4 regions of the Achromobacter sp. 1011811831 genome follow, and region 1 is predicted to be linked to each of the others. Evidence: predicted binding sites of a transcription regulator. Region 1 holds the regulator's gene; each other region holds the start of a gene.

Region 1 (7,277 bases):
GGTGTGCACATCGTCGGCCGTGACTTCGCGGCCGGTCTCGTCGGTGACGCGCTGGATGGCGCGGCTGAATTCGATCTGCAGGCGGCGCGGCAATACCAGGCCGTGTTCCTGTTCGAGCAGGTAGGACACGCCGCCCTTGCCCGACTGGCTGTTCACACGGATCACCGCGTCGTAGCTGCGGCCGAGGTCGGCCGGGTCGATCGGCAGGTAAGGCACTTCCCAGACGGCGTCCGGCTTCTGCTGCGCGAAGCCCTTCTTGATGGCGTCCTGGTGCGAGCCGGAGAAGGCGGTGAACACGAGGTCGCCGGCATAGGGATGGCGCGGGTGCACGGGAAGCTGGTTGCAGTACTCGGCGCAGCGACGCACTTCGTCGATGTCCGAGAAGTCCAGGCCGGGGTGCACGCCTTGCGTGTAGAGGTTCAAGGCCAGCGTCACCAGGTCGACGTTGCCGGTGCGCTCGCCGCTGCCGAACAGGCAGCCTTCGATGCGGTCGGCGCCGGCCATGACGGCGAATTCGGCGGCGGCCACGGCGGTGCCGCGGTCATTGTGCGGGTGCACGCTGAGCACGATGCTGTCGCGGCGGGCCAGGTTCTTGTGCATCCACTCGATCTGGTCGGCGTACAGGTTGGGCGTGGTGGCCTCGATGGTGGCGGGCAGGTTCAGCACCATCTTGCTGGCCGGCGTGGGCTGCCAGATGTCGGCGACGGCGTTGGACACGTCCAGCGCGAAGTCGGGTTCGGTGGTGCTGAAGACCTCAGGCGAATACTGGTAGCGCCACTGCGTTTCCGGATGCTGGGCGACGTATTGCTTGACCAGGCGCGTGCCGGTGGTGGCGATGTTCTTGATTTCGTCGCGGCTCATGTTGAACACGACCTTGCGGAACGCCGGGGCGCAGGCGTTGTACAAGTGGACGATGGCCTGCTTGGCGCCGGCGGCGGCTTCGACCGTGCGGCTGATCAGGTCTTCGCGCGACTGCGTCAGCACGATGATGGTCACGTCTTCGGGAATGCGCTTCTCGTCGATGAGCTTGCGCACGAAATCGAAGTCGGTCTGCGAGGCGGACGGGAAACCGACTTCGATTTCCTTGAAGCCGATCTTCACCAGCTGTTCGAAGAAGCGGAGCTTGCGCTCGACGCTCATCGGTTCGATCAGGGCCTGGTTGCCGTCGCGCAGGTCGGTGCTCATCCAGATGGGCGGCTGCGTGATGCGGCGGCTGGGCCAGGTGCGCTCGGCATAGTCGCCGGCGAAGGGCTTGAACGGTACGTACTTGGTGGCGGGGTTGGCAAGCATCATCTCTACACCTCGATCGGTTTCTTTTGAATCCCGGGGACTGGGTCCCGCAAGCGGCGCACGCCCGGATGACGGTCTGGCGCCTGGATTTGCCGTGGATATGCCCGGAAACTACTGGCCAGGCCGGCAGGATTCAGTCTTGAAAACAGGAAAAGAAAGGGGAATACGCGTGTGGCGAGCGTGTGGCTGCCGAGCTACCACGAGGCACTAGGCCCGGCAACCGATCGGTAGGTATAGCGATAGCGCGGCGAAGGAGGCAACGCTGAAGAAGGAAGCGCGCAGGCCGGCGACCGGAGCGTCGTAGCGTCCGGTGGCAATCGCGAGGGGGTTGCGGTTAGCGGCCATAGGTGTGCTAGTCAAACATACTTTTTGTGCAAGCGCAAATGAAAAAGCCAGGGACGTATCTGTCTTACGGTGACGCCTCAGGGTATTCCCTGGTTCTTTCGACAGGCCGGCAGGCGCGGCGCGAGCCACGCGTTTCGCGGTGGCGCGGGGCTCGCGCGGCCGGACGCGCAACAGCATGAGCGCGCGCCGGCCCAGGCGCCTACTGCGTCTGCATATGGCCGTTCTTGACCACTTCGCCCAGGCGCTTGCGCTCGTTGGCGGCGAACTCGGCGAAGCTGGCGCGCGAACCACCGCCCGGCTCGATGCTGCTCTGGCGCAGCGCATCCTGCACTTCACGCGTCTGCAGCGACTGCTCGACCGCCGCGTTCATCTTGTCGAGCACGTCTGCCGGCGTGCCGGTCGGCGCGTACAGGCCGGCCCAGTGGCCGATGCGCACCGTGCCGAAGCCGGCCTCGGCCGTGGTCGGAATGTCCGGCGCGCTGGCCATGCGCTTGTCCCAGGTGGTGGCCAGCGCCTTGAGCTTGCCGCTCTGGACCAGCGGCAGCGTCACGATGCTGGCCTCGGAGGTGGCGTCGACCTGGTTGCCGATCACCGCGCTCACGCCTTCCGAGCCGCTCTTGTAGGCGATGGGCTCTACCGGCAGGCCGGTGGCTTCCTTGAGCATCTCGGCCACGAAATGCGGCGTGCTGCCGTTGCCGGCCGTGGAAAAGGTGATGCGGTCGCTCTTGGCCTGCTTGGCGCGTGCCACGAAGTCCTTCAGGTCCTTGGCGGGGTTGGACGGATGGGTCACGATCACCGACGGCGTGATCGACAGCAGCGCGACGGGCGTCAGCGCCTCGTCCTTGTACGGCTGGTCGGAACGGATCAGGCTGTTGGTGACGGTGCCGTTGCTGCCGACCAGGTAGGTGTAGCCATCGGCCGGGCTGCGCGCCACGTGCGCCGCGCCGATCACGCCGCCGGCGCCGGGACGGTTCTCGACGATGACGGGCTGGTTCAGCGCGGCGCCGACCGCCTTGGCGATGATGCGGGCGACCAGGTCATTGGCGCCGCCAGCGGTGAACGGGGCGACGAAGGTGATGGGCTTGTCGGGCCAGGCGGCCAGGGCCGGCGCGCTGAACGAGAGGGCGGCCGAGCAGGCCAGCGCCATGCTGGCGGCGAACCGGACGGAAGTGCGGAACATGGAAAGCGGACTCCAGGAGGCCGGCCGCGCGGTCGCCGCGGCAGGGCCGCCGGCGCTTGGTGTCGGTATGACGCGCAGCCCGCGGTTGCGCGAGCCTGGCCGGCCAGTATAGGAGCGGCTTGCTGGCAGGGGACTGAAATGCAAAAGCCGCCTGGACGGCGGCTTCTGGCGGGTTGCGCGGAAGGGGTGTCGCTTATCGGGCGGGGCCGATGCGCGGCTCGACGTAGCGGTCGGCGCGCGCTTCGCGGCGCGGGGCGTCGTCGTCGCGGGAGCCGGCGCGCGGCTTGCCGCCGCCTTCCAGGATCTCGGCCTGGCGCGCCACCATGTCGATCTTGGCGATGCGGCTGTGGCGGATTTCAGACAGCGAACGGCGCAGGTCGCCGACGGTGAAGGGCTCTTCGCGGTCGCCCCAGGTCCAGCGCAGCACGCCCAGCGATTCGTCGGACAACTGCGGCGCCAGTTCGGCCAGCACCTCGGTCTGCACCGGCGTGGCGCGGCCGGAGGCCAGGCTGGCGGTCAGCCAGGCGCGCAGCGCGAAGAAGACGATGAGGCTCCAGATGCCGACCCCGACCCACCACAGGTAGGGGCTGAACTTCTGCACCATGTCCATCGTGGGCTGGCCCAGCGAGTGCAGGAATTCGAAGCTCACGCGCTTGCCCGCGTCCAGTATCCAGTTGGCGACGAAATACCAGATGATGAGGGCGACGGCGATCACGATCGCGCGCAGGAGGAGTCTGGGAAGCGCAAGTTTGAGCAGGGTTTGGCCGATCAGGCGGCTATCCTGGCGAACGCGCTCGGGCGAAGTCTGATTCATCATGCAAAATATTGTACCTATGACCCGTCCGATTTTAGAACTGCGTCCTGGTCAGCATCTGACGCTGACCCCACAACTGCAGCAATCGATCCGATTGTTGCAGTTGTCCACGCTCGAACTGGAAGCCGAGATCTCGCAGGTGCTGGCGGACAACCCGCTGCTCGAGCGCGACGACGAGCCCGCGGCGCCCGAGGCGCAGGCGGAGTCCGAACGCGAATCCTCGGTGCAGGACGACGAGCCGGCCGCCGAGCGCGACACGCCCATCGAGGAAATGCCCGGCTCCGGCGGGGTCTATCCAGATGAGGACGGCGGCCCGCCCGAGGCCGCCATGCCGGACACGCTGCGCGAGCATCTGCTGGGCCAACTGATGCTGACCCGGGCGGCGCCGCGCGACGCTGCCTTGGCCGCCCTGTTGATTGACGAGCTGGACGAGAACGGCTATCTGGGTTCGCCGCTGGAGGAAATCCTGGGCTGGCTGCCCGCCGAGCTGGAGCCGGACATCGACGAGCTGAAGGCGGCGCTGTCGCTGCTGCAGTCCTTCGATCCGCCCGGCATCGGCGCGCGGGACATGGCGGAATGCCTGCTGTTGCAATTGCGCCACCCCGATATCGGCCGCCTGCCCGAGGCGGCCGACCCGGCGGCGCTGGCCTGCGCCCGCGAGATCTGCGCCCGTCACCTGCCGCTGCTGGCCACCGGCAATGTCGCCCGTCTGTGCGTGGCGGCGGGTTGCGACGAAACCCGATTCCGCGCCGCGCACGCCCTGATCCTGCGCCTGGAGCCGCGTCCGGGACGCGCCTGGACCGTGCCGGCCGCCGACTACGCCGTGCCGGACGTGATCGTGCGCAAGACCCGGCGCGGCTGGCAGGTCACGCTCAACAGCGCCGCCGTGCCGCGCCTGCAGATCAACGGCCTGTACGCGCAGATGCTGGGCAACCAGAAGGAATCGGCCCACGCCGGCCTGCAGGCCCAGCTGCAGCAGGCCAAGTGGATGATCCGCAACGTCGAGCAGCGCTTCGACACCATCCTGCGTGTGTCCCAGGCCATCGTCGAGCGCCAGACGGCCTTCTTCAGCCAGGGGCCGGCGGCCATGCGTCCGCTGATCCTGAAGGACATCGCGGGCGAACTGGGCCTGCACGAATCCACGATTTCGCGGGCCACGACGCAGAAGTACATGCTCACCCCGTTCGGCACGCTGGAGCTCAAGCGCTTCTTCGGGACGGGGGTGTCGACCGATGGCGGCGACGCCACCTCGGCCACGGCGGTGCAGACCCATATCCGCCAGATGGTGGCGGACGAGAACCGTGCCAAGCCGCTGTCCGACAGCCAGATCATGGAAAAGCTGGCCGACCAGGGCATCGTGATCGCCCGGCGCACGGTGGCCAAGTACCGCGAGGCCTTGCGCATCGCGCCGGCGGCGCTGCGCAAGGCGCAAGCCTCGGTCCGGTGAAATCAGGGACGAATCGTTAGGAATTCGTCCCTGATTTCAAATACTTGCGTGACAAATCGGTTGCAAATTTTTTTAGGACAGCCGCTTGCCAGATTGAGAATAATTTTCGATAATTATTCTCATGTACATTTGTGTATGCAACGCGATCACCGAACGCCAAGTCCGCGCCAGCGTGGACGCGGGCGCAACCACGCTGGCCGACCTGCAGTTCGAGCTGGGCGTGGCGACCTGTTGCGGCTGTTGCGCAGCCACCGCCACGGAATACCTGCCCGGCGGCCGTTGCTCCAGCGTCTGCGACGTGCGCTCGATCGCCGTTCCGGTCAATCCTCCCGCCGCCCTGACTGAACAGGCCAGCGCGCCGGCGGCCAATACCTATCCGGTCATCCGGGTGGCCGTCGCCTGATCCCTCCAGCCTGATTGATCTGGCTTGATCACATAGCCACGGTTGTCGACCGTGGCTTTTGTTTTTTGGGCGCGCCCGCCGCGCGAGTCCCCGCGTTCTTCCTGTCAGCGCCCGTCTTTTCCTCTTGCGGCTTGCCGACGCGCGCGGATCCTCCCGATTCCTTGAATTTTCGCTGACCCTCCACCGTCCAGGGCGACGGCTGGCGCCATGCCTCGGCGCAGAAAGCCTGCACCGTCAGCGCCACCTGGCGCGCCGGTTCGCGCGCCGCCGCGCCCAGGCAGAGCGCCAGCTCGGTAGGCGGCGCCACGGGCAGGTGTCCGTCCACGATGCGCAGGCCGGCGGTCAGGCAGCGGCGCTCCAGCAGCGCCACGCCCAGGCCGCCGGCCAGCGCCGCCTGCAGGCCCAGCAGGTTCGGGCTTTCATAGGCGATGCGCCAGCGCCGGCCGGCCGCTTCCAGCGCGTGGATGGCGCGGTTGCGGTAGATGCAGCCCTGGGGAAACGCCACCAGCGGCACCGGTTCGGCGTCGGGCAGCGGCCAGGCATCGGCGGCGATCCAGTGCAGGTGTTCCGGCCAGGCCGCCAGCGCCGCGCCCGCACCCAGGCCGGCCCCGGGTTCGCGCTTGAGCAGCGCCACGTCCAGGTCACCGCGTTCCAGGCTGCGCGTCAGCCCGGCGCTCAGGTCGCAACGCACCGACAGGCGCAGCGCCGGCCGTTCGCGCGCGTAGGCCGCCAGGATGGCCGTCAGGGCTTCCGGCGCGAAGTCGTCCGGGATGCCCAGGCGCACCACGTCCACGCGCTGGCGGCCGCTGACGGCCTCGCGCACCTCGGTGGACAGCGCCAGCATGCGGCGGGCATAGCCCAGCAGCCGCTCGCCGTCCTCGGTCAGCTGGACCTGGCGGCCGTCGCGGATGAACAGCGCGCATTCCAGCGCCTCTTCCAGCTTGCGGATCTGCTGGCTGACGGTGGATTGGCTACGGTGGACGCGTTCGCCGGCGCGCGTGAAACCGCCGGCGTCGACGACGGAAACGAAGCTGTGCAGCAGGTCGAGATCAAGCATGGCGGGGTCTGGAAAGAGGTCGCGCCTTCCGGACGGAAGGCGGATTCATGCATTCGATTTTCAAATACTTTCGATCTGAATAAAGCGTTTGTCAATGGATAGGGTGGCGCGCAGAATGGCCGCCAGCATGTCGCCACAGCGGCGGCGCCCTCTCTCCGAGACTCGCATGAAAACCCCCTTGCTAGCTGTCGCATCTCCCGCCCGCGCCGATTCTCCAGCCGCGTTCGCGTTGTTGCCCGTCGCCGCGTTCTGCCTGTTGTGGAGTTCAGCCTTTGCCGCCGCCAAGATCGCCGTGCGCGATTGTCCGCCGATGACCCTGCTTGCCGTGCGCTTCGTGATCGCGGGCGCGCTGATGCTGGGCGTGGCCGCGGCCACGGGCCGCTGGCGCTGGCCGAGCCGGCGCGACTTCGCCGCGCTGGTCTTGCTGGGCCTGCTGAACAACACGCTGTACCTGAGCTTGAGCTGGTCGGGCATGACGCTGGTGTCATCGGCTTTCACCGCGGTGCTCATCAGCACCAATCCGCTCTTGATCGGCGTGCTGGCCGGGCCGGTGCTGGGCGAGCGGCTGAACTGGCGCAAGCTGCTGGGCCTGTTGCTGGGCGTGGCCGGCGTGGCGGTGGTGTTGCGCTCGCGATTGAGCGGCATGCAGGAAGACGCGCACGGCACTTTGCTCGTGGTCGGAGGCCTGCTTGCGCTGGTGGCGGGCACGCTGCTGTACAAGCGCTTGAAGCCGTCCGCGGA
Region 2 (7,277 bases), on a different contig from region 1:
GGTCGCGACCCAGCCGTCCACGCGCGGCCCCTCGGGGAAATACACCTCGGTCAGCACGCCCGGCGAAGGCTGGAACTGGCGCAACGGATCCTCGGCGTACAGCCGCACCTCGATCGACGCGCCGCGCGGCGCGCGCGACATGGCCAGCAGGTCCAGCGGTTCGCCCGCCGCCACGCGCAGCATGCACTCGACCAGGTCCAGGCCGGTCACCGCCTCGGTGACCGGATGCTCGACCTGCAGCCGCGTGTTGACCTCCAGGAAATAGAAGCTGTCGCGGGCCGGGTCGTAGATGAATTCCACCGTGCCGGCCGAGCGATAGCCGACCGATTCGCCCAGCCGCACCGCCGCTTCCAGCAGGGCGGCGCGGGTGGCGGTCGGCAGGTTCGGAGCCGGCGTCTCCTCGATGACCTTCTGGTTGCGCCGCTGCACCGAGCAGTCGCGCTCGCCCAGCGCCAGCACCCGGCCCCGGCCGTCGCCGAAGATCTGCACCTCGACGTGGCGCGCGTTGTCCACATAGCGCTCGATGAAGGCGCCGCCGTCACGGAAGAAATGCTCGCCCATGCGCTGCACGCTGTCGTAGGCCGCCGTCAGCTCGGCCTCGCTGTCGCAGCGCGACAGGCCGATGCCGCCGCCGCCCGCCGTGCTCTTGAGCATGACCGGATAGCCGATGCGCTCGGCCTGCGCCAGCGCCTCGCCCAGGCTGGACAGCAGCCCGGTGCCCGGCGTCATGGGCACGCCGGCCAGCGCCGCCAGCTCGCGCGAACGGTGCTTCAGGCCGAACTCGCGGATCTGCGTGGGCGTGGGCCCGACGAAGGCGATGCCGGCGGCTTCGCAGGCCTCGGCGAATTCCGCGCTTTCGGACAGGAAGCCATAGCCGGGGTAGATGGCCTGCGCGCCCTGTTCGCGGGCGGCGGCCAGCAACAGGTCCATGCGCAGATAGCTGTCGGCGGCTTTCTCGCCGCCCAGCGCGACGGCGGCGTCGGCCTCGCGCACATGGGCGGCGTTGCGGTCGGCGTCGGAATACACCGCCACGCTGCGGATGCCCAGGCGCTTCAGGGTACGAATGGCGCGGACGGCGATTTCGCCTCGGTTGGCGATCAGAACGGTATCGAACACGTTGCGACTCCTGGAAAGAATTGGGGGATCAGCGGACGGCGGGATTCAGGCTGGCCAGGTAGGCGCGCCAGCCGCCATGCGCCGTGATGTCGCGCGCGCCCTCCAGGCCGCGCGGCTCGCAGATGAAGCCCTGGACCAGCCGCCCGTCCTCCAGCTCCAGCGTGCCGATGCCCAGCGGCGCCGGAATCTCGGCGACGAAGCCGCCGAACGCGGCGATGGGGATGTCCCACAGCTCGACCTCGATGGGCGCGCCATCGGCGCGCTTGGCCAGGCCCGGCTTGGGCGGCGTGGTGTTGGCCAGCGCATACAGCCGGTAGTCACCCGCCGTGCGCGTCTTTTCCACCAAGACGGCATGGCGCGAACGCAGCTGATGGTTCAACGGCATGCCGCTAAGGTGCGCGCCCACCACGGCCACGCGCAGCATGCCCGGCGCCGGATCGCGCGACGCGGGCGCGGCGGGCAGCGGCTTGCCGGTGGCGCCCAGCGGCAGGCCCAGGCGCGCCTGCCATTGCCTGCCGAATTCGGCCAGCGCATGGTCCTGCCAGGCCAGGCCCAGCACGGTGATGCCGGCCGGCAGGCCGTCGCCGCGCATGCCCGCGGGCAAGGCCAGCGCGCACAGGTCGGCCAGGTTGGCGAAGTTGGTGTAGAGGCCCAGCCGCGAATTGAGCGCCAGCGGATCCTCGCGCAGCTGTTCGATGGTGTAGATGGACGGCGCGGTGGGCACCAGCAGCGCGTCCACGTCCGCCAGCGACTGCTGGATGGCGCGCGCCAGCGCGGCGCGGCGGTATTCGGCCTGAAAGGCGTCCAGCGCGCTGTAGCGCCCGGCCTCTTCGACGATGCCGCGCACCACCGGGTCGATCGCGCCCGGCTGCTCGCGCCACAAGGCTTCGACCGCCGCGAACCGCTCGGCCACCCACGGCCCCTGGTACAGCAACGCGGCCAGCTCGGCATAGGGCGAGAAATCGATGGTCCGCAGCTCGGCGCCACTGGCGCGCACCTCGCGCAGCGCCGCATCGAAGGCGGCCTCGGCCTCGGCGTCGCCGTGAAACTCCAGCTTGTCCGGCACCGCGAAGCGCGGCCGCGCCGGCCAGGGGCGGGCCGTGCCGGCCGGCGCGGCCCGCGAGTAGGGATCGTGCGCGTCGTAGCCGCCGGCGATGTCGGCCACCCGCGCCGCGTCGTCGACCGTCAGGGCGAACACCGACACGCAATCCAGCGTGCGGCAGGCCGGCACCACGCCGGCGGCGCTGAGCCAGCCGCGCGTGGGCTTGAGTCCGACGATATTGTTGAAACCCGCCGGCACGCGTCCCGAGCCGGCCGTGTCGGTGCCCAGCGAGAACGCCGCCAGTCCGCGCGCCACCACCGAGGCCGAGCCCGAACTGGATCCACCGCTGATGTACTCGGGCCGGAACGCGTTGGCCACCGCGCCGTGCGGCGAGCGCGTGCCCACCAGGCCGGTGGCGAACTGGTCCAGGTTGGTCTTGCCGACCAGGATAGCGCCGGCGGCGCGCAGGCGCCGCACCACGCCGGCATCCTCGTCGGGCGTATAGGCGAACGCCGGGCAGGCGGCGGTGGTCGGCCAGCCGGCGACGTCGATGTTGTCCTTGACCGCGTAAGGCACGCCGTACAGCGGCAGGCGCGACAGGTCGCCGTCCGCCGCCGCCAGCAGCCGCGCCAGTTCGTCCAGCTGGCGCGCCAGCGCCGGGCCGTCGACCCGCAGGATCCAGGCATTGTCGGCGGGCGCGTCCGGCGCGGCGGCGTGGCCGGCCAGCAGCGCCTCGGGCCGGGCGCCCGCGAAATAGGCGGCCTGCCATTGCGCGATGGTCCAACCGGCGGTGTCGAACTGCGTTGCTGCGGCGTTCATGCTGGAATCCTCTCTGGTATGCAAGTAAGGATTCCCAAGCAAGCGGCATGCCATGTCCGCGCCCGCGGCGCGTTTTCCCCCTGTTTCCCTGCCACGACATCCCGCGCGGCCACAAGGCGCGGCGCGCCGTCGCGGCGCCGGCGCGCACCAGCGCCGCGCAGATCACGCACCTGTTTTGTGCACGCGGCACCAGATTGAGCAAGCCGCTCCGCCGCATCGTTCCCGCGCCCCGCCCTTCCCGCCTACATATAGCGGCCCCGCCGCGCCGCCGCCTCCGGCGCGGCTGGCACGGGTCTTGCTTTGATGTCCTGGCGAGGCGCGGTACAGGCCCTGTCCATTTCATGCCGGCAATGCCGGCGCAACCTACCCAGGAGTCCCCATGAAACGCAGACTAGCCCTCAAGCAACTGACCGCCGTGAGCCTGCTGGCCCTGGCCGGCTGGATGCCGTCGGTCCATGCCGCCGAAGACACGATCAAGGTCGGCATCCTGCATTCCCTGTCCGGCACGATGGCGATCTCGGAGACCTCGCTCAAGGACGTGGCGCTGATGGCGATCGACGAGATCAACGCCAAGGGCGGCGTCATGGGCAGGAAGCTGGAGCCCGTGGTGGTCGATCCAGCCTCGAACTGGCCGCTGTTCGCCGAGAAATCCCGCCAGCTGCTGGCGCAGGACAAGGTCGCGGTGGTTTTCGGCTGCTGGACCTCGGTGTCGCGCAAATCGGTGTTGCCGGTGTTCAAGGAGCTGAACGGCCTGCTGTTCTATCCGGTGCAGTACGAAGGCGAGGAACTGGAGAAGAACGTGTTCTACACCGGCGCCGCGCCCAACCAGCAGGCCATACCCGCCGTCGAGTACCTGATGAGCGAGGACGGCGGCGGCGCCAGGCGCTTCGTGCTGCTCGGCACCGACTACGTGTACCCGCGCACCACCAACAAGATCCTGCGCGCCTTCCTGCATTCCAAGGGCGTGAAGGACAGCGACATCGACGAGGTCTACACGCCCTTCGGCCATTCCGACTACCAGACCATCGTCGCCAACATCAAGAAGTTCGCCACCGGCGGCAAGACCGCCGTCATCTCCACCATCAACGGCGACTCCAACGTGCCCTTCTACAAGGAACTGGGCAACGCCGGCCTGAAGGCCACCGACGTGCCGGTGGTCGCCTTCTCGGTCGGCGAAGAGGAACTGCGCGGCGTGGATACCAAGCCGCTGGTCGGCCACCTGGCGGCCTGGAACTACTTTGAATCGATCAAGAACCCGGTCAACACCGACTTCATCGCCAAGTGGAAGGCCTACGCCAAGGCCAAGAACCTGCCCAACGCCGCCACCGTGGTCACCAACGACCCGATGGAAGCGACCTACATCGGCATCCACATGTGGAAGCAGGCCGTCGAACAGGCCAAGAGCACGGACGTGGACAAGGTCATCGCGGCCATGGGCGGCCAGACGTTCAGCTCGCCCAGCGGCTTCGAGATCGTGATGGACAAGACCAACCATCACCTGCACAAGCCGGTGTACATCGGCGAGATCAAGGCCGACGGCCAGTTCAACGTGGTCTGGAAGAGCAAGGGTCCGATCCGCGCCCAGCCCTGGAGCCCGTACATCCCGGGCAACGAAGGCAAGCAGGGCCTGTAAGGAGACGGCCGCCATGCGCAACGCTGCGATCGCACGCTACCTGCGTCGTCTCCTGCTCGCCCTGGCCCTGGCCTGGCCGACGCTGCCCGTGGCGGCGGCCGGCATCGGCCAGGACCTGCTGGCGCCGCTGGCGGGCGACGATACCGACGCCAGGCTGCGGGCGATCGCCGCGCTGGGCGCTCTGCCAGGCGGCGAGGGCGCGGCCGTGCTGCGCGCGCTGGGCGCCGACCAGCTCTACGCGGCGCCGGACGGCCGTGTGCTGATCGGTGATGGCGCCCGCGCCACCGACCCGGCCGGCGGCGCCGCGCTGGACCTGCCGGCGGGATCCTCATCCATCGGCATCAACAACCGCTTGCGCCGTGCCATCGAGGCGGCGCTGGCCGGCGCGCAGCTGCACGCGGCCGATGCCGGCGCGCGGCTCGCCGCCGCGCGCCGCCTGCAACAGACCACCGATCCCTCGCGGCTGCCCATGATCGCGCAAGCGCTGGCCACGGAACGCGACGAGACCGTGCGCGCCGCGCTGGAGATCGCGCAGGCCAGGCTGGAACTGCAAAGCGCCGATCCGGCCGCGCGGCGTCATGCCGTGGAACTGCTGGGCCGAGGCGGCGACGCCGCGTTCCGTCCCGTGCTGGCGGCCTTGACGCAGCAGCGCGACGGCGCCCATGTCGAACCCGACGCCGGCGTGCGCGAGGCCGCCGCCGACGCGCTGCGCCGCATCGACCGCCGCCTGGCCACCGTCGAATGGGCCGGCAATCTCTTCTATGGCCTGAGCCTGGGCAGCGTGCTGCTACTGGCGGCGCTGGGGCTGGCCATCACCTTCGGGCTGATGGGCGTGATCAACATGGCGCACGGCGAGCTGCTGATGATCGGCGCCTACGTGACCTATGTGGTGCAGACGCTGTTCCGCGCCTGGCTGCCTGGCTGGATCGACTGGTACGTGGCGGCGGCGCTGCCGCTGGCCTTCCTGGTCACGGCGCTGGTGGGCATGGCGCTGGAGCGCACCGTGATCCGCTGGCTCTACGGCCGGCCCCTGGAAACGCTGCTGGCGACCTGGGGCATCAGCCTGATGCTGATGCAGGGCGTGCGCAGCCTGTTCGGCGCGCAGAACGTGGAGGTCGGCAATCCGGCCTGGATGTCGGGCGGCGTCACGGTGCTGGGCGGGCTGGTGCTCAGCTACAACCGCCTGGTCATCATCGGCTTCGCGCTGGCCGTGGTGGCGCTGGTCTGGGCATTGCTCAACCACACTCGCCTTGGCCTGTTCGTGCGCGCCATCACGCAGAACCGGCGCATGGCCGATTGCGCCGGCGTGCCCACCGGGCGCGTGGACATGCTGGCCTTCGGCCTGGGGTCGGGCATCGCCGGGTTGGCGGGCGTGGCGCTGTCGCAGCTGGGCAATGTGGGCCCGGACCTGGGACGCGGCTACATCGTCGATTCGTTCATGGTGGTGGTGCTGGGCGGCGTGGGACAGCTGGCCGGCACCGTCATCGCCGCGCTGGGCCTGGGCGGCGTCAACAAGTTCCTGGAACCCTATGCGGGAGCGGTCATGGCCAAGATCACCATCCTGGCGCTTATCGTGCTGTTTGTGCAAAAGCGGCCGCAAGGCCTGTTCGCCCCGCGCGGCCGGAGCGTCGAATGAAGCCCGCCGCGCAGGACCTGGGCCTGGCGTTGCGCCGGCCGCTGTACTCCCCCCGCGCCTGGACGGCGCTGGCCATCGCCGCCGCGCTGCTGGCGCTGCTGCCGTTGCTGAACCTGGCGTACGCGCCGGGCCATCCGCTGCATGTCTCGTCCTATGCCGTCGCCCTGCTGGGCAAGTTCATGTGCTACGCGCTGGCCGCGCTGGCGCTGGACCTGGTCTGGGGCTACGCCGGCATCCTGTCGCTGGGCCATGGTCTGTTCTTCGCGCTGGGCGGCTATGCCCACGGCATGTACCTGATGCGCGCCATCGGCCGCGACGGCGCCTACCAGAGCGAACTGCCGGACTTCATGGTGTTCCTGAACTGGAAGAGCTACCCCTGGTACTGGTCGTACACCGAGCACTTCTGGTACGCCATGCTGCTGGTCGTGCTGGTGCCCGGCGCGCTGGCCTTCCTGTTCGGCTACTTCGCCTTCCGCTCGCGCATCAAGGGCGTGTACTTCTCCATCATCACGCAGGCGCTGACCTTCGCGGCCATGCTGCTGTTCTTCCGCAACGAGACCGGCTTCGGCGGCAACAACGGCTTCACCGACTTCAAGCGCATCCTCGGCTACGACATCACGGCGCCGGGCACGCGCGCCGCGCTGTACTGGAGCACGCTGGCGGCGCTGGCCGGCGCGCTGGTGCTGGCGCGCGCCGTCACGCAGTCCAAGCTCGGCCGGGTGCTGACCGCCGTGCGCGACAGCGAAAGCCGGCTGCGCTTCATCGGCTACGAGCCGCTGGGCTTCAAGCTCTTCGTCTGGACGCTGTCGGCCGTGCTCTGCGGCATCGCCGGCGCGCTGTACGTGCCGCAGGTCGGCATCATCAATCCCGGCGAGATGTCCACCGAGAACTCCATCGAAATGGTGATCTGGGTGGCCACCGGCGGACGCGGCACGCTGATCGGCCCCATCATCGGCGCCGGCGCGGTCAACGGCCTGAAGACCTGGTTCACCAGCGTGCTGCCGGAATTCTGGCTCTACGCGCTGGGGCTG
Region 3 (7,277 bases), on a different contig from region 1:
AGATGCGGCTTTGGGCCAGGTCGATGACAGGTTGGAAGCGGGGTTGCAGGAGGCGTTCGCGCAAGATGCCGGCCAGACTGGCGTGACCAGACCCCACAGCCGGAATGGAATGGGGAGCGCCGGCCGCAACCGGCCGGGGCAAAGCGTGAAGAGAGTTCATCGCCGGTGCGTCAGATACGATCAGTGACAAGATTATCCATAGTGACAATAAAATATGTCTGTCTTGTTGCGCGATTGCCATATTCATCACTCTTCCTGCGCTGGCGCAACAGCGGCATGGCAGGCCGGGGCGGGCAGGGCGGCGCCGGCCGGCTCCCTTACAATGCCGCCATGACTTCCCCCAAGATTCCCGAATCGCTGCGCCGCGTGGTGCTGGCGTCCAACAATGCCGGCAAGCTGCGTGAATTTTCCGCCTTGTTCGCCCCGCTGGGCATGGAGCTGGTGCCCCAGGGCGAGCTGGGCGTGCCCGAGGCCGAAGAGCCGCACGTCACCTTCATCGAGAACGCGCTGGCCAAGGCCCGCCATGCCAGCCGCCTGACCGGCCTGCCGGCCCTGGCCGACGACTCCGGCCTGTGCGTGGCCGCGCTGCAGGGCGCGCCCGGCGTGTATTCGGCGCGCTACGCCAAGATGCACGGCGGCGAGAAATCCGACCAGGCCAACAATGCGCTGCTGGTCCAGAAGCTGGCCGGCCAGGCCGACCGGCGCGCCTGGTACGTGGCGGTGCTGGCGCTGGTGCGCGCCGAGAACGATCCGTGTCCGCTCATCGGCGAAGGCCATTGGCACGGCGAGATCATCGACCAGCCCGAGGGCGCCAACGGCTTTGGCTACGATCCGCATTTCTACCTGCCTGACCTGGGCCTGACCGCCGCATCGCTGGATCCGGCGGAAAAGAACGCCGTCAGCCACCGCGCCCGCGCGCTGCGCGAGCTGCTGGGCAAGCTCAACCAGGCCTGAGCGGCGCGCCGCCCTCCCAGCATTCGTACCGCAGCATGTCCATCACCATTCCCATCCGCGCCGAGTCGGGCGCTTCGCGCCCGCGCCTGGCGGCGGGCTCCGCCCTGACCAGCCTGCCGCCGCTGTCGCTCTATGTGCACGTGCCCTGGTGCGTGCGCAAGTGCCCGTACTGCGATTTCAATTCGCATGCATCGCCGGGCGAGGGCATTCCGGAACGCGCCTACCTGGATGCGCTGCGCAGCGACCTGGAGCAGGCGCTGCCCGGCATCTGGGGCCGGCAGGTCGTGTCGGTGTTCATCGGCGGCGGCACGCCCAGCCTGCTGTCGGCCGCCGGGCTGGACGAGCTGCTGGCGATGCTGCGCGCCTGCCTGAACCTGTGGCCGGACGCCGAGATCACGATGGAAGCCAACCCCGGCACGGCCGAGGCCAGCCGCTTCCGGGACTACGCCGCCAGCGGCGTGACGCGCTTCTCGCTGGGCATCCAGAGCTTCGATGATGTCCAGCTCAAGAAGCTGGGCCGCATCCACGACGCAGCCCAGGCCCGCGCCGCGATCGAGATGGCGCAGCGCGCCGTGCCGCGCGTCAACCTGGACCTGATGTTCGCCTTGCCGGGCCAGACGCTGGCGGCCTGTACGGACGATCTGCGCCAGGCGCTGGCCTTCGGCACCGAGCATCTGTCGCTCTATCATCTGACGATGGAGCCGAACACGGTCTTTGCCAAGTTCCCGCCCGAGGACCTGCCGGACGACGATGCCAGCGCCGCCATGCAGGACCTGGTCGAAACCGAACTGGCCGCCGCGGGCCTGGCCCGCTATGAGGTGTCCGCCTACGCCCGGCCGGGCGCGCGCTGCCGGCACAACCTGAATTACTGGGAATTCGGCGACTACCTGGGCATCGGGCCGGGCGCGCACGGCAAGCTGTCCTTCCATGACCGCATCGTGCGCGAGGCGCGGCTGCGCAACCCGGAATCCTGGATGCAGGCCGCCGCCGCGCGCGACGGCAGCCATCTGGCCGAAAGCCGCCAGGTCGGACCGGACGAGCTGCCATTCGAGTTCATGCTGAACGCCTTGCGCCTGAAGGATGGCGTGGCGGCGACCCTGTTCAGCGAGCGCACCGGCTTGTCGCTGGCCGTCATCGCGCACCAATTGGAGGCAGCGGCCAAGCGCGGCCTGCTGGACGCCGATCCCACCCGCCTGCAGGCGACCGCCCTGGGCTGGCGCTTCCTGAACGACCTCCAGGAAATGTTCCTATAGCAAAAAGGCACCAAGATGGGGCGTTTATGCCCCATCTTTTGCACCATATTGGTGCTACATTTTCCTTCTTACTCGCCGTTGTCCCCGGGGATTCCCTGGGGGCAAACCTGGCACGCTTATTGCTTCCCTCTTTCATGCCAGTCGAGCGGCAGCGCCCTCGACCCTTTTATCTAATGGAGATGACATGGCAAGCCCGAAAGACGTCCTGAAACAGATCGCCGACAACGAAGTCAAATTCGTCGACTTCCGCTTTACCGACACCGTGGGCCGCGAGCACCACGTGTCCGTGCCCACGAGCGCGATCGATGAAGACAAGCTGGAAAGCGGGCAAGCCTTCGACGGTTCGTCGATCGCCGGCTGGAAGGGCATCGAAGCCTCGGACATGCTGCTCATCCCCGACCTGTCCACCGCCAACATGGATCCGTTCCGCGAAGAGCCGACGCTGATCCTGTCCTGCGACGTGGTCGAACCTTCGGACCTGAAGGGCTATGACCGCGATCCTCGCTCGCTGGCCAAGCGCGCCGAAGCCTACCTGAAGTCCTCGGGCCTGGGCGACACCGCCTACTTCGGTCCGGAACCCGAATTCTTCGTGTTCGACGGCGTGACCTGGAACACCGACATGTCGGGCACCTTCGTCAAGATCAAGTCGGAAGAGGCCTCCTGGTCCACCGGCCTGGACTTCGAAGGCGGCAACACCGGCCATCGTCCCTCGGTCAAGGGCGGCTACTTCCCCGTGCCCCCGGTCGATTCGTTCCAGGACATGCGCTCGGAAATGTGCCTGCTGATGGAACAGATGGGCGTGCCGGTCGAAGTGCACCACCACGAAGTGGCGGGCGCCGGCCAGCTGGAAATCGGCACCAAGTTCAGCACGCTGGTGCAGCGCGCCGACTGGACGCAGATCACCAAGTACATCATTCATAACGTGGCCCACGCCTACGGCAAGACCGCCACCTTCATGCCCAAGCCCATCGTCGGCGACAACGGTTCGGGCATGCACGTGCACCAGTCCATCTGGAAGGACGGCCAGAACCTGTTCGCGGGCAACGGCTACGCCGGCCTGTCGGACTTCGCGCTGTACTACATCGGCGGCATCATCAAGCACGCCCGCGCGCTGAACGCCATCACCAACCCGGGCACCAACTCGTACAAGCGCCTGGTCCCGCACTACGAAGCCCCGGTCAAGCTGGCCTACTCGGCCCGCAACCGCTCGGCCTCGATCCGCATCCCCTACGTCGGCAACCCGAAGGGCCGCCGCGTCGAGGCGCGCTTCCCGGACCCCCTGGCCAACCCGTACCTGGCCTTCTCGGCCCTGATGATGGCCGGCCTGGACGGCGTGCAGAACAAGATCCACCCGGGCGATCCGGCCGACAAGAACCTGTACGACCTGCCGCCGGAAGAAGACGCCAAGATCCCGACCGTGTGCGCCTCGCTGGAAGAAGCGCTGGAAGCCCTGGACAAGGACCGCGAGTTCCTGACCCGTGGCGGCGTGTTCAGCAACGACATGCTCAACGCCTACATCGACCTGAAGATGGGCGATGTGAACCGTCTGCGCATGACGACGCACCCGATCGAGTTCGACATGTACTACAGCCTATGAGGTGACACCCACCCCCGAAGCGCCTTTGGCGCTTCCCCCTCAAGGGGGCGCAGCTGCGGACCGGGGGGCGAGTCCCACCCCCGAAGCGCTACGCGCTTCCCCCTCAAGGGGGCACCGCTACGGACCGGCAAAGCCGGCTCCGCGCGGTCTTGGGTGGGGGAGCATCGCTGAATTGAGGCGTTGCTGCCCGGAGTGTTTGTCTCCATGGGTGACGCTGGCGGGCCGGCTTGGCCGGTTCCGCTGCGTTCTCGATGGAGTTGTGTTGATTTCTTGCGTTGCGGGTGGCGCGTAGCGCGATGGGTAACTGAGATGAATGTAGAAGCTCTAGACCTGCTCGCCACGTCCGTTTTCCTGGTGAACGGGCGAGGCCACATCGAATACGCCAACGCCGCCGCCGAGGATCTGTTCGGGCGGTCGCGCAAGCAGCTGTGCGGGCATTCGGCCGCCACGCTGTTCGACAACCCCGAGCACATACAGTCCTCCATCGATCGCGCCGCTGGCGGCCGCTATGCCGACGTCAGGCAACTGGCGTTCCTGCGCCGCGCCATGGAGTCGGTGGAGGTGTCGGTCACGACCGTCGGGCTGACGGGCCAGCGCTGGCCCGTGCTGATCGAGGCGCGCGAGATCGAGCAGCGCGTGCTGGCCGATCGCAGCCATCGCCTGGTCGAGGAGATCGAGGCGCACCGCGAATTGCTGCGCAATCTCGCGCATGAAGTGAAGAATCCCCTGGGCGGACTGCGCGGCGCCGCCCAATTGCTGGAGGCCGAGCTGCCCAATGCGGCGCTGGCCGAGTACACCCAGGTCATCATTTCCGAAGCCGACCGCCTGCAGGCGCTGGTGGACCGCCTGAGCGGACCGCAGCGCGTGCCGCTGAACGCGCGGCCGGTGAACATCCACGAGATCTGCGAGCGCGTCTGCGCGCTGATACAGGCCGAGTTCCGCGACGCGATCACGCTGCTGCGCGACTACGACGCCTCCGTGCCCGACCTGAAGGGCGACGCGGCCCGGCTGATGCAGGCGGTGCTGAACGTGGCCCGCAATGCCGCGCAGGAACTGATGGCGCGTCCCAGGGACGCCGGCGTGGAGCATGGCGTGGTGACGCTGCGCACGCGGGTGGCGCGGCAGGTCATGCTGGCGCACCGGCAGCACCGGCTGGCGCTGGTGCTGTCCATCATCGACAACGGTCCGGGCGTGCCCGAGCACATCCGCGACCGCATTTTCCACCCGCTGGTGACAGCCCGTGCCGGCGGCACGGGACTGGGCCTGAGCCTGGCTCAGGACTTCGTGCAGCAGCACGGCGGCATCATCGAATTCGAATCCCGGCCCGGGCGCACCGAGTTCCGCCTGGTCCTTCCGATGGAGCCCGCACACTGATGAAACCTGTATGGATCGTCGACGATGACCAGGCCATTCGCTGGGTGCTTGAAAAGGCCCTGGCGCGCGCTGGCATCCCCACCCGCAGTTTCTCCCAGTCGGCCGACGTGCTGGACGCCTTGGCGCGTGACATCCCGTCTGCGCTGGTGTCGGACATACGCATGCCGGGCGGCAACGGCCTGGAGCTGTTGCGCCAGCTGAAGGAACGCCACGCCGGCCTGCCCGTGATCGTGATGACGGCCTTCGCCGACCTGGACAGCACCGTGTCCGCCTTCCAGGGCGGCGCGTTCGACTACCTGGCCAAGCCCTTCGATGTGAACGAGGCGGTGGCGCTGATCCAGCGCGCGATGCAGGAGTCCTCGCAGCAGGACGAGGCCGCGCCCGGGCAGGACGAGGCGCAGAACAACGAGCGCTGGATGATGACGCAGTCCTCGTCCACCGCCATGCAGGAAGTCTTCCGCGCCATCGGCCGGCTGGCCCAGTCCAAGGTCACCGTGCTGATCACGGGCGAGTCCGGCACCGGCAAGGAACTGGTGGCGCGGGCGCTGCACGGCCATGGCGTGCGCGCCGGCGGTCCCTTCGTCGCGCTGAACGCGGCGGCGATTCCGCGCGACCTGCTGGAGGCCGAGCTGTTCGGCCACGAACGCGGCGCCTTCACCGGCGCCAACACGCTGCGCCGAGGTCGCTTCGAGGAAGCGCACGGCGGCACGCTGTTCCTGGATGAGATCGGCGACATGCCGATCGAGCTGCAGACCCGTCTCCTGCGCGTGCTGGCCGAAGGCAGCTTCTACCGCGTGGGCGGCGCCCAGCCGGTGCGCGTGGACGTGCGCATCGTCGCCGCTACCCACCAGCCGCTGGAGCAGCGGGTGGAGCAGGGCCTGTTCCGCGAGGATCTGTTCCACCGCCTGAACGTGATCCGGCTGCGCCTGCCGCCCTTGCGCGAGCGCACCGAGGACATTCCGGCGCTGGCCAACCACTTCCTGACGGCCAGCGCACGCGCGCTGGGCGTGCCGGTCAAGCGCTTGACGCCCGAGGCGCTGGCGGTGCTGACCCGCTTCGACTTCCCCGGCAACGTGCGCCAGCTGGAGAATTTCTGTCACTGGCTGACCGTGATGGCGCCGGGGCAGACGGTGGAGCCCGCCGATCTGCCGCCCGAAATCCGCGCGGCGGACCCGCAGCAGGCATCCGGCGCGTCGATGGCGCCGCGCCCGCCCGTGGCCGCCATCGGCACGGTGTTGCCGACCGCGATGCCGGCGCAGGCCGAGCCGGATGCGGCGACGCCGCGCAACTGGCAGGATCCCTTGTTGCGCGACGCGCAGCATCGGCTGGAGCGCGGCGAGCCGGCCGTCATGGCCACGCTGACGCGCCAGTTCGAGAAGATCCTGCTGCAAAGCGCGCTGGATGCCAGCCGTGGCCGCCGCGTCGAGGCCGCGACGCGGCTCGGTATCGGCCGCAATACCATCACGCGCAAGCTGCGCGAACTGGGCATCGAGGACGACTGAGGCGCGGGCGCGGCATCGCGCCCGCCCTCAGCCCAGCCCGAGCAGGCTTTCGCACAGCCGGGGTGACTTGAGCTTTTCCAGCCACCACTTCAATGCCTCGCCCGGCGGCTCCGCGCGCCACGCGTAGGCCACATGCTCCGTCAAGGGCATGCCTTCCTCCGTTTCGCAGATCGTCAGGAGGCCTTGCGCCAGATACGGCGCGGCCAGCGTCATCGGCAGGTAGCCGCAGCCCAGGCCGCGCACTTGCGCGTCGATCTTGGCCTGCATCGTGGGCATGACCAGCACCGGCTGTTCCGACAGGATCCCGCGCGTCTGCGGCGGCAGGCCACGGCTGGTATCGGCCACCACCACCGCGCTATAGCGGTTGAGATCGGCCGGGCCCAGCGGGCGGTCCAGCGCCGCCAGCGGATGGCTGGCCGCCACGCAGAACGCGAACTGCACCTGGCCCATGGCCTGCGAGCGATACGGGCCGGTCGGCTCGCCGGCCGCGCCGGCGCCGACGACCAGATCGGCGCGCCCGGAGGTCAGCGCATCCCAGTTGCCGCTCAGCACCTCGGTGGAAAAACGCAGCGCGGTGGCGCTGCGTAGCGCCTGGAA
Region 4 (7,277 bases), on a different contig from region 1:
GCCCCGGCTCCACAGGAGAGAAGAACATGCTGCTGATGATCGACAACTACGATTCGTTTACCTACAACCTGGTGCAGTACTTCGGCGAACTGGGCGAGGACGTGCGCGTCGCGCGCAACGACCAGATCACGCTGGAGGAAATCGCCGCGCTCAACCCCGACCGCATCTGCGTGTCGCCGGGCCCCTGCTCGCCGGCCGAGGCCGGCATCTCGGTGCCCGTGATCCAGGCCTACGCCGGCAAGAAGCCCATCCTGGGCGTGTGCCTGGGCCATCAGGCGATCGGCGCGGCCTTCGGCGGCGACATCGTGCGCGCCCAGCAGATCATGCACGGCAAGACCGTCCGCATCTCGCACACCGGCACCGACATCTTCGCCGGCCTGCCCACGCCCTACACGGTGATCCGCTACAACTCGCTGACCATAGACCCGGCCACGCTGCCCGACTGCCTGGCCGTCACGGCCACCGCTCCCGACGGCGACATCATGGGCGTGCGCCACAAGACCCTGCCGCTGTACGGCGTGCAGTTCCATCCCGAGTCCGTGCTCAGCGAGCACGGCCACGCGCTGCTGCGCAATTTCCTGAACCTCGCCTGAAGAAGGACGCATCGTGACCATTTCCGCCGCAGAAGCGCTCACGCGCTGTATCGAACACCGCGAAATCTTCCATGACGAGATGCTGCATCTCATGCGCATGCTGATGCGCGGCGAGATGTCGCCGCAGATCGCCAGCGCCCTGCTGATGGGCCTGCGCGTCAAGAAGGAAACCATCGGCGAGATCACCGCCGCCGCGCAGGTCATGCGCGAATTCGCTACGCCCGTGGTCACGCCCAATCCGGCCGACCTGCTCGACATGTGCGGCACCGGCGGCGACGGCAGCCACACCTTCAACATCTCCACCACGTCCATGTTCGTGGCCGCGGCCGCCGGCGTGCCCATCGCCAAGCACGGCAACCGCAGCGCCTCCTCCTCCAGCGGCAGCGCCGATGTGCTGGAAGCGCTGGGCGCCAACCTGACGCTGTCGCCCGAGCAGGTGGCCGAGTGCATCCAGGCCACCGGCATCGGCTTCATGTTCGCGCCCGCCCACCACGGCGCCATGAAGAACGTGGCCGCCGTGCGCAAGGAACTGGCCGTGCGCACCATCTTCAACATCCTGGGCCCGCTGACCAACCCGGCCGGCGCCGCCAACCAGCTGATGGGCGTGTTCCACGCCGACCTGGTCGGCATCCAGGTGCGCGTGCTGGAGCGCCTGGGCTCGCGCCACGTGCTGGTGGTGCATGGCAAGGACGGCATGGACGAAGCCTCGCTGGGCGCAGCCACGCTGGTGGGCGAACTCAAGGACGGGAAAGTCTCGGAATATGAGATCCACCCCGAGGACTACGGCCTGTCCATGATGTCGAACCGCAGCATCAAGGTATCCAATCGCGAGGAATCGCGTGCGCTTGTCATCGAGGCGCTGGACAATGCCGAGGGTGCCGCCCGTGATATCGTCGCGCTCAACGCGGGTCTGGCCATCTATGCCGGTAACAAAGCCGGTTCCATTCCCGAAGCCTTGGCGCTAGCATTCGAAATGATCGCCACCGGCGCCGCACGCGCCAAGCTAGAAGAATTCTGCGCATACACCCGGAAATTCCAAAAATGACACAGGCCCACCCCCGAAGCGCTACGCGCTTCCCCCTCAAGGGGGCATGCCTGCGGACCGGCAAAGCCGGCTCCGCGGCATCCCTCTTGCACGGCCTGGGTTTCAGTTATTGCCGGTATTGCACCTGCATCATGGATCAATGAAATGAATGACATTCTCGCGAAAATTCTCGCCGTCAAGGCCGAGGAAGTCGCAGCCGCACGCCAGATGCGCAGCGAAGCCGAAGTCCTGCGCGAGGCCCAGGCCCGGCAGGACGTGCGCGGCTTCGCGCAGTCCATCGAAGACAAGATCTCGCAAGGCAAGCCCGGCGTGATCGCCGAAATCAAGAAGGCCTCGCCGTCCAAGGGCGTGCTGCGCGAAACATTCAGCCCGGCCGAGATCGCCGCCACGTACGCCGTGCACGGCGCGGCCTGCCTGTCGGTGCTGACCGACGTGCAGTTCTTCCAGGGCTCGCACGACCACCTGCGCCAGGCCCGCGCGGCCTGCTCGCTGCCGGTGCTGCGCAAGGACTTCGTGATCGATCCCTACCAGATCATCTCGGCCCGCGCCATGGGCGCCGACTGCGTGCTGCTGATCGTGGCCGCGCTCAGCCCCGGCCAGCTGCGCGAGATGGAAACGCTGGCGATGGAACTGGGCATGGACGTGCTGGTGGAAGTGCACGACGCCAAGGAACTTGAAGTCGCGCTGACGATGAAGACGCCGCTGCTGGGCATCAACAACCGCAATCTGCGCACCTTCGAGACCAGCCTGTCGAACACGCTGGACCTGCTGCCCCTGATTCCCGCGGGCAAGCGCGTCGTGACCGAAAGCGGTATTCTCAAGCCCGAGGACGTGCAGCTGATGCGCCAGCACAAGGTCGACGCCTTCCTGGTGGGCGAAGCCTTCATGCGCGCGCCCGACCCGGGCGCCGAACTGGCGCGGCTGATCCGCTGATCCCCTGACTGTCTGATCTGCTGCGGGCCCGGTCCCGGGCGGCCTACGGCCGTTCGGCCCGGGCCGCTTCCAGCGCCGCCACGCGCCGGTACAGCGTGCTGCGGTGCACGCCCAGCGTACGCGCCGCGCGGCTGACATTGCCGCCATGCGCGGCCAGCGCCTCGCGGATGGCGGCGTCGGCCAGCGCCTGCAGGCTGGGCGGCGACGCCTCGGGCTGAGGTGACGCATGCCGCGCCGCATTGCTGGCGCCCCCGCGCTGGATCTCCTCCGGCAACATCGACAGGCTGGCCACGCCCGACGGGCCGGCCAGCACGCGCAACGTGCGCAGCACCGAGGCCAGCTGCCGGTAATTGCCCGGCCAGGCGTAGCTGGCCAGCGCCTGCTCGACCGCGGGCGGCAACGCCGTCGCCGCGCCTTGCGCGTTCCATAGCATGCGCAGCAGCTCGCGCAGGTCCGCCCGCTCGCGCAGCGGCCCCAGCGTCACCGTGTATTCGGCAATGCGGAAATACAAGTCCGGCCGCACCGGCGCGTCCGCGCCCTCGTGCGCCAGCGGGCGATGCGTGGCGCACAGCAGCGCGAAATCCACCGGCACCGGGCGCGCCGCGCCCAGCGGCGACACCTCGCGCTCCTGCAGCACGCGCAACAGTCGCGACTGCAGCGCCAGCGGCATGTCGCCGATCTCGTCCAGGAACAGCACGCCGCCATGCGCCTGCCGCAGCAGCCCCTTGCTGCCCTGGCGGCGGGCGCCGGTGAAGGCCCCGTCTTCATAGCCGAAGAGTTCGGATTCGATCAGGCTTTCGGGCAGGGCCGCGCAGTTCACGGCCACGAACGGCCCGGCGGCGCGCCCGCTGCGCGCATGCATCTGGCGCGCGAACACTTCCTTGCCCGCGCCGGTTTCACCCTGCAACAGGATCGAGACGCCGGCATCCATCAGGTGCACCGCGCGGCCCAGCGCGTCCAGCGCCGCCGCGTCCAGGCTGACGGCGGCCGGCGCGGGCGCGACGGCTCGCGGCTGGCCGCGTTCCGGCGCCGGCAAGGCGCGCGGCGCGGGCGACGGCGGCAGGCTCAGCCGCGCGTGATAGACGGCCCCGTTGCGCGCCTGCACCCGGCCCGTGGCATCGGGCGCGTGCGCCAGCGCGTCTTCGAACAGGTCTTCATGGCGATACACGCCCAGCGCCGTGGCCGAGAACGCCAGCGCCCGCAGCGCCAGCCGGTTGGCCCCGACCAGGAGGTCGCCCCGGAACGCCAGCAGCGCCTCGCCCGGCGCCCCCAGCCCGGCCGGATCGGCATGCAGGCGCAACACGGTGTCGCGCTCGTGCGCCTGCGCGAACAGGCGGTGTTCGATCTGGTCCACGGCGGCACGCACCAGGGCCAGCGCATCCGGCCGGATGCCGCCCGCCTGGCTGGACAGGTCCAGCACGCCCAGGATCCGTCCCTGGCTGTCGCACACCGGCACCGCCGCGCAGGTCAGGATGCGGTTGGGCTCGAAATAGTGCTCGGCCCCGTGCACGACGATGGAACGGCCCTCGACCAGCGCCGTGCCGATGGCATTGGTGCCGGCCGCCGCCTCGTCCCAGGGAGAGCCGGGCATCAGGGCGATGCGCGAGGCGCGCTGGGCGAAATCCATGTCGCCGCCGCAGTCCAGCACCAGGCCGCGCGAATCGGACAGGATCACCAGGCCGCCCTGTCCGTGCGCGCGCTTGCGCAGCTCGGCCATGGCCGGATCGGACATGCGGCGCAGCGCCTCGTTGCGCTCGCGGGCCTCGCGCAGCTCGGCCTGGGTCAGCGGTTCGGCGGGGCGCAGGCCGCGCATGTCGAAACCCAGGTCGGCGCAGCGCCGCCACGAACGCAGGATCGGCTCGGCGACCATGCCGCCGGGCACGGCGCCTTGCTGGTTGAACAGCAGGCGCGCTTGCGTCAGCGACTGCCGACGGGTCTGGATGGCCATGCATGTCTCCTTGAGCGGCGTTCTGCGACACCTGTTGCGCGACGCTGTCGCAAAACGCGACAGCGCCGGGACGGCCTTGCGCCGTCCGCGCCTGCGTGAGGCGCGCGCAAGCCTACTTTCGCACGCAGTCCGCGCGCTTGTCCAGCCGCGTCCCCGGTTGGCACGCGGATTGCTTGTAAGCATGCAGGCAGGCTGTCGCCGCCAATCCCGCTGCACAAACCCGCTGCATAAATACACCTACGGAGACTAGCAATGGACATCGCGACCCGCGTCACCCCCGACACCTATGGCACGCGCATCGACATCAAGCCGCAGTACGACAATTTCATCGATGGGCGCTGGCAGAAACCGGCGGACGGCGAATACTTCGACAACCTCACGCCCGTCACCGGCCAGCTGCTGACGCGCAACGCCCGCTCCAAGGAGCGCGACATCGAGATGGCGCTGGACGCCGCGCACCGCGCCGCGCCCAAGTGGGCCGCCACCGCGCCGGCCGAGCGCGCGCGCATGCTGCTGCGCATCGCCGACGTGATGGAAGCCAACCTGGAGCGCCTGGCCACGGCCGAGACCTGGGACAACGGCAAGCCGATCCGCGAGGCCCGCGCCGCCGACATCCCGCTGGCGATCGACCATTTCCGCTACTTCGCCTCGGCCATCCGCAGCCAGGAGGGCGGGCTGTCCGAGATCGATCACGACACGGTGGCCTATCACTTCAACGAGCCGCTGGGCGTGGTCGGGCAGATCATCCCGTGGAACTTCCCCATCCTGATGGCCGCGTGGAAGCTCGCCCCCGCGCTGGCCGCCGGCAACTGCGTGGTGCTCAAGCCGGCCGAGCAGACGCCGCTGGGCATCATGCTGCTGGCCGAGCTGGTCGCCGACATCCTGCCGCCGGGCGTGCTCAACGTCGTCACCGGCTTCGGCCTGGAAGCGGGCAAGCCGCTGGCCTCCAGCAAGCGCATCGCCAAGATCGCCTTCACCGGCGAGACCACCACCGGCCGCCTCATCATGCAGTACGCGTCGCAGAACATCATCCCGGTGACGCTGGAGCTGGGCGGCAAGTCGCCCAACATCTTCTTCGACAACGTCGCCGCCGAGGACGACGATTTCTTCGACAAGGCCGTCGAGGGCTTCGTGATGTTCGCGCTCAACCAGGGCGAGGTCTGCACCTGCCCCAGCCGCGCGCTGATCCAGGAATCGATCTACGAGAAATTCATGGAGCGCGCGCTCAAGCGCGTGGCCGCGATCAAGCAGGGCAATCCGCTGGACGCCGACACCATGCTGGGCGCGCAGGCCTCGACCGAGCAGCTGGAAAAGATCCTGTCCTACCTGGACATCGGCAAGCAGGAAGGCGCGCAGGTGCTGGCCGGCGGCGGGCGCGCACAGCTCGCCGGCGCGCTGGAGCACGGCTACTTCGTGCAGCCCACGGTGTTCAAGGGCCACAACAAGATGCGTATCTTCCAGGAAGAAATCTTCGGCCCGGTGGTGGCCGTGACCACCTTCAAGGACGCCGACGACGCGCTCAGCCAGGCCAACGACACGCTCTACGGCCTGGGCGCGGGCGTCTGGTCGCGCGACATCAACACCTGCTACCGCATGGGCCGCGGCATCAAGGCCGGCCGCGTCTGGACCAACTGCTATCACGCCTATCCGGCGCACGCGGCGTTCGGCGGCTACAAGCAATCCGGCATCGGGCGCGAGAACCACAAGATGATGCTCAACCACTACCAGCAGACCAAGAACCTGCTGGTGAGCTACTCGCCCAAGAAGCTGGGCTTCTTCTGATCCGGTGACAGCGGCGGCGGCGTCGCGGCCGCCGCCCGCCCGGTCCGCGGCAAGCGCCGCCGACCGGGTCCGCAACGCGCAACCGGAGACACGCCATGTCCGAAGCCACGCCGCGCGTGGTCGCCACCGACGCGGCCCGCGACCTCATCGCCACGCTGCGGGTCAAGCATGGCCCGCTGATGTTCCACCAGTCCGGCGGCTGCTGCGACGGCAGCTCGCCCATGTGCTACGCGCTGGGCGAATTCATGGTGGGCGGCGCCGACGTGCTGCTGGGCGACCTGGAAGGCTGCCCGTTCTACATGGGCGAGGACCAGTTCGCCTACTGGGAGCACACCCAGCTCATCATCGACGCCGTGCCCGGCCGGGGCGGCGCATTCTCGCTGGACAGCGCCGAGGGCCGGCGCTTCCTGCTGCGCTCGCGGCTGTACTCGGACGAGGAATGGGCGAACGTGGCGCCGGTGGGCCGGGGCTAGAACCGTGGGGCCAGACCCGTAAAGGCCTGACGGCCTCGCACAGTCGGAAGATCGGGGCCTGACCAGGCTCAGCCGCCGCCCGGCCCCTGCTTGACCTGCGGCACGGCGTGGCCGGATCCGGACTGTTTCCACTGGAACGCGACGCGGCGGATGCGCGCGGCGCGGAATTGGGTGAACGAACGGCCGCCCGGCATGGGCGCGCCGCGCAAGGGACTGCTGGAGTTCTTCATTGCCAGACTGAAGGGGAGGGAAAAACGGCGGCCTGCGACGCGGCTGCATTCAAGCGCGCAGCGCGGCCATCAAGTGGATGACGCGGCCTCAGGCCGACGCGGCGACACGGGCCGTGGCGCGGGCGGCCGAACGGCCCTGCTGTGCCCACGCCAGCGCATCCTCGAGCCGGTCGTTGCCCCAGAACATCTCGTCGCCGACGAAAAAGGTGGGCGCGCCGAACAGGCCCAAGTCGCGGGCGCGGTCGACCTGGCGGCGCAACGATTCCTTGACGG

Evidence for each region. Region 1 encodes sigma-54, which starts transcription at its own class of promoters, with help from an activator protein. Its sites were predicted from a motif close to TGGCANGNAANCTGCTTT; they were not measured.
Region 2: a site for sigma-54 is predicted at 3,013-3,030, ahead of atzF (allophanate hydrolase). Genes of this name have one in related genera too.
Region 3: a site for sigma-54 is predicted at 2,316-2,333, ahead of glnA (type I glutamate--ammonia ligase). Genes of this name have one in related genera too.
Region 4: a site for sigma-54 is predicted at 4,678-4,695, ahead of adh (aldehyde dehydrogenase). Genes of this name have one in related genera too.

What each region holds. Positions count from the first base shown of each region.
Region 1 is NZ_JCBANG010000051.1:3,749-11,025, reverse strand. It holds gene leuA (2-isopropylmalate synthase) at 1-1,293, opposite strand, end outside; gene AC6LJ9_RS18775 (Bug family tripartite tricarboxylate transporter substrate binding protein) at 1,835-2,815, opposite strand; gene AC6LJ9_RS18770 (hypothetical protein) at 3,009-3,632, opposite strand; gene rpoN (RNA polymerase factor sigma-54) at 3,649-5,076, shown strand; gene AC6LJ9_RS18760 ((2Fe-2S)-binding protein) at 5,198-5,479, shown strand; partial or broken gene AC6LJ9_RS18755 (LysR substrate-binding domain-containing protein) at 5,691-6,536, opposite strand; gene AC6LJ9_RS18750 (DMT family transporter) at 6,703-7,277, shown strand, end outside.
Region 2 is NZ_JCBANG010000091.1:12,591-19,867, reverse strand. It holds gene uca (urea carboxylase) at 1-1,116, opposite strand, end outside; gene atzF (allophanate hydrolase) at 1,145-2,977, opposite strand; gene urtA (urea ABC transporter substrate-binding protein) at 3,357-4,610, shown strand; gene urtB (urea ABC transporter permease subunit UrtB) at 4,624-6,246, shown strand; gene urtC (urea ABC transporter permease subunit UrtC) at 6,243-7,277, shown strand, end outside.
Region 3 is NZ_JCBANG010000059.1:5,929-13,205, reverse strand. It holds gene AC6LJ9_RS20375 (EAL domain-containing protein) at 1-160, opposite strand, end outside; gene rdgB (RdgB/HAM1 family non-canonical purine NTP pyrophosphatase) at 331-954, shown strand; gene hemW (radical SAM family heme chaperone HemW) at 990-2,207, shown strand; gene glnA (type I glutamate--ammonia ligase) at 2,392-3,804, shown strand; gene glnL (nitrogen regulation protein NR(II)) at 4,114-5,178, shown strand; gene ntrC (nitrogen regulation protein NR(I)) at 5,178-6,680, shown strand; gene AC6LJ9_RS20345 (LysR family transcriptional regulator) at 6,708-7,277, opposite strand, start outside.
Region 4 is NZ_JCBANG010000075.1:11,159-18,435, reverse strand. It holds gene AC6LJ9_RS23290 (aminodeoxychorismate/anthranilate synthase component II) at 27-593, shown strand; gene trpD (anthranilate phosphoribosyltransferase) at 607-1,638, shown strand; gene trpC (indole-3-glycerol phosphate synthase TrpC) at 1,783-2,571, shown strand; gene AC6LJ9_RS23275 (sigma-54-dependent Fis family transcriptional regulator) at 2,615-4,519, opposite strand; gene adh (aldehyde dehydrogenase) at 4,772-6,301, shown strand; gene AC6LJ9_RS23265 (DUF779 domain-containing protein) at 6,397-6,774, shown strand; gene AC6LJ9_RS23260 (hypothetical protein) at 6,843-7,004, opposite strand; gene AC6LJ9_RS23255 (2-hydroxychromene-2-carboxylate isomerase) at 7,093-7,277, opposite strand, start outside.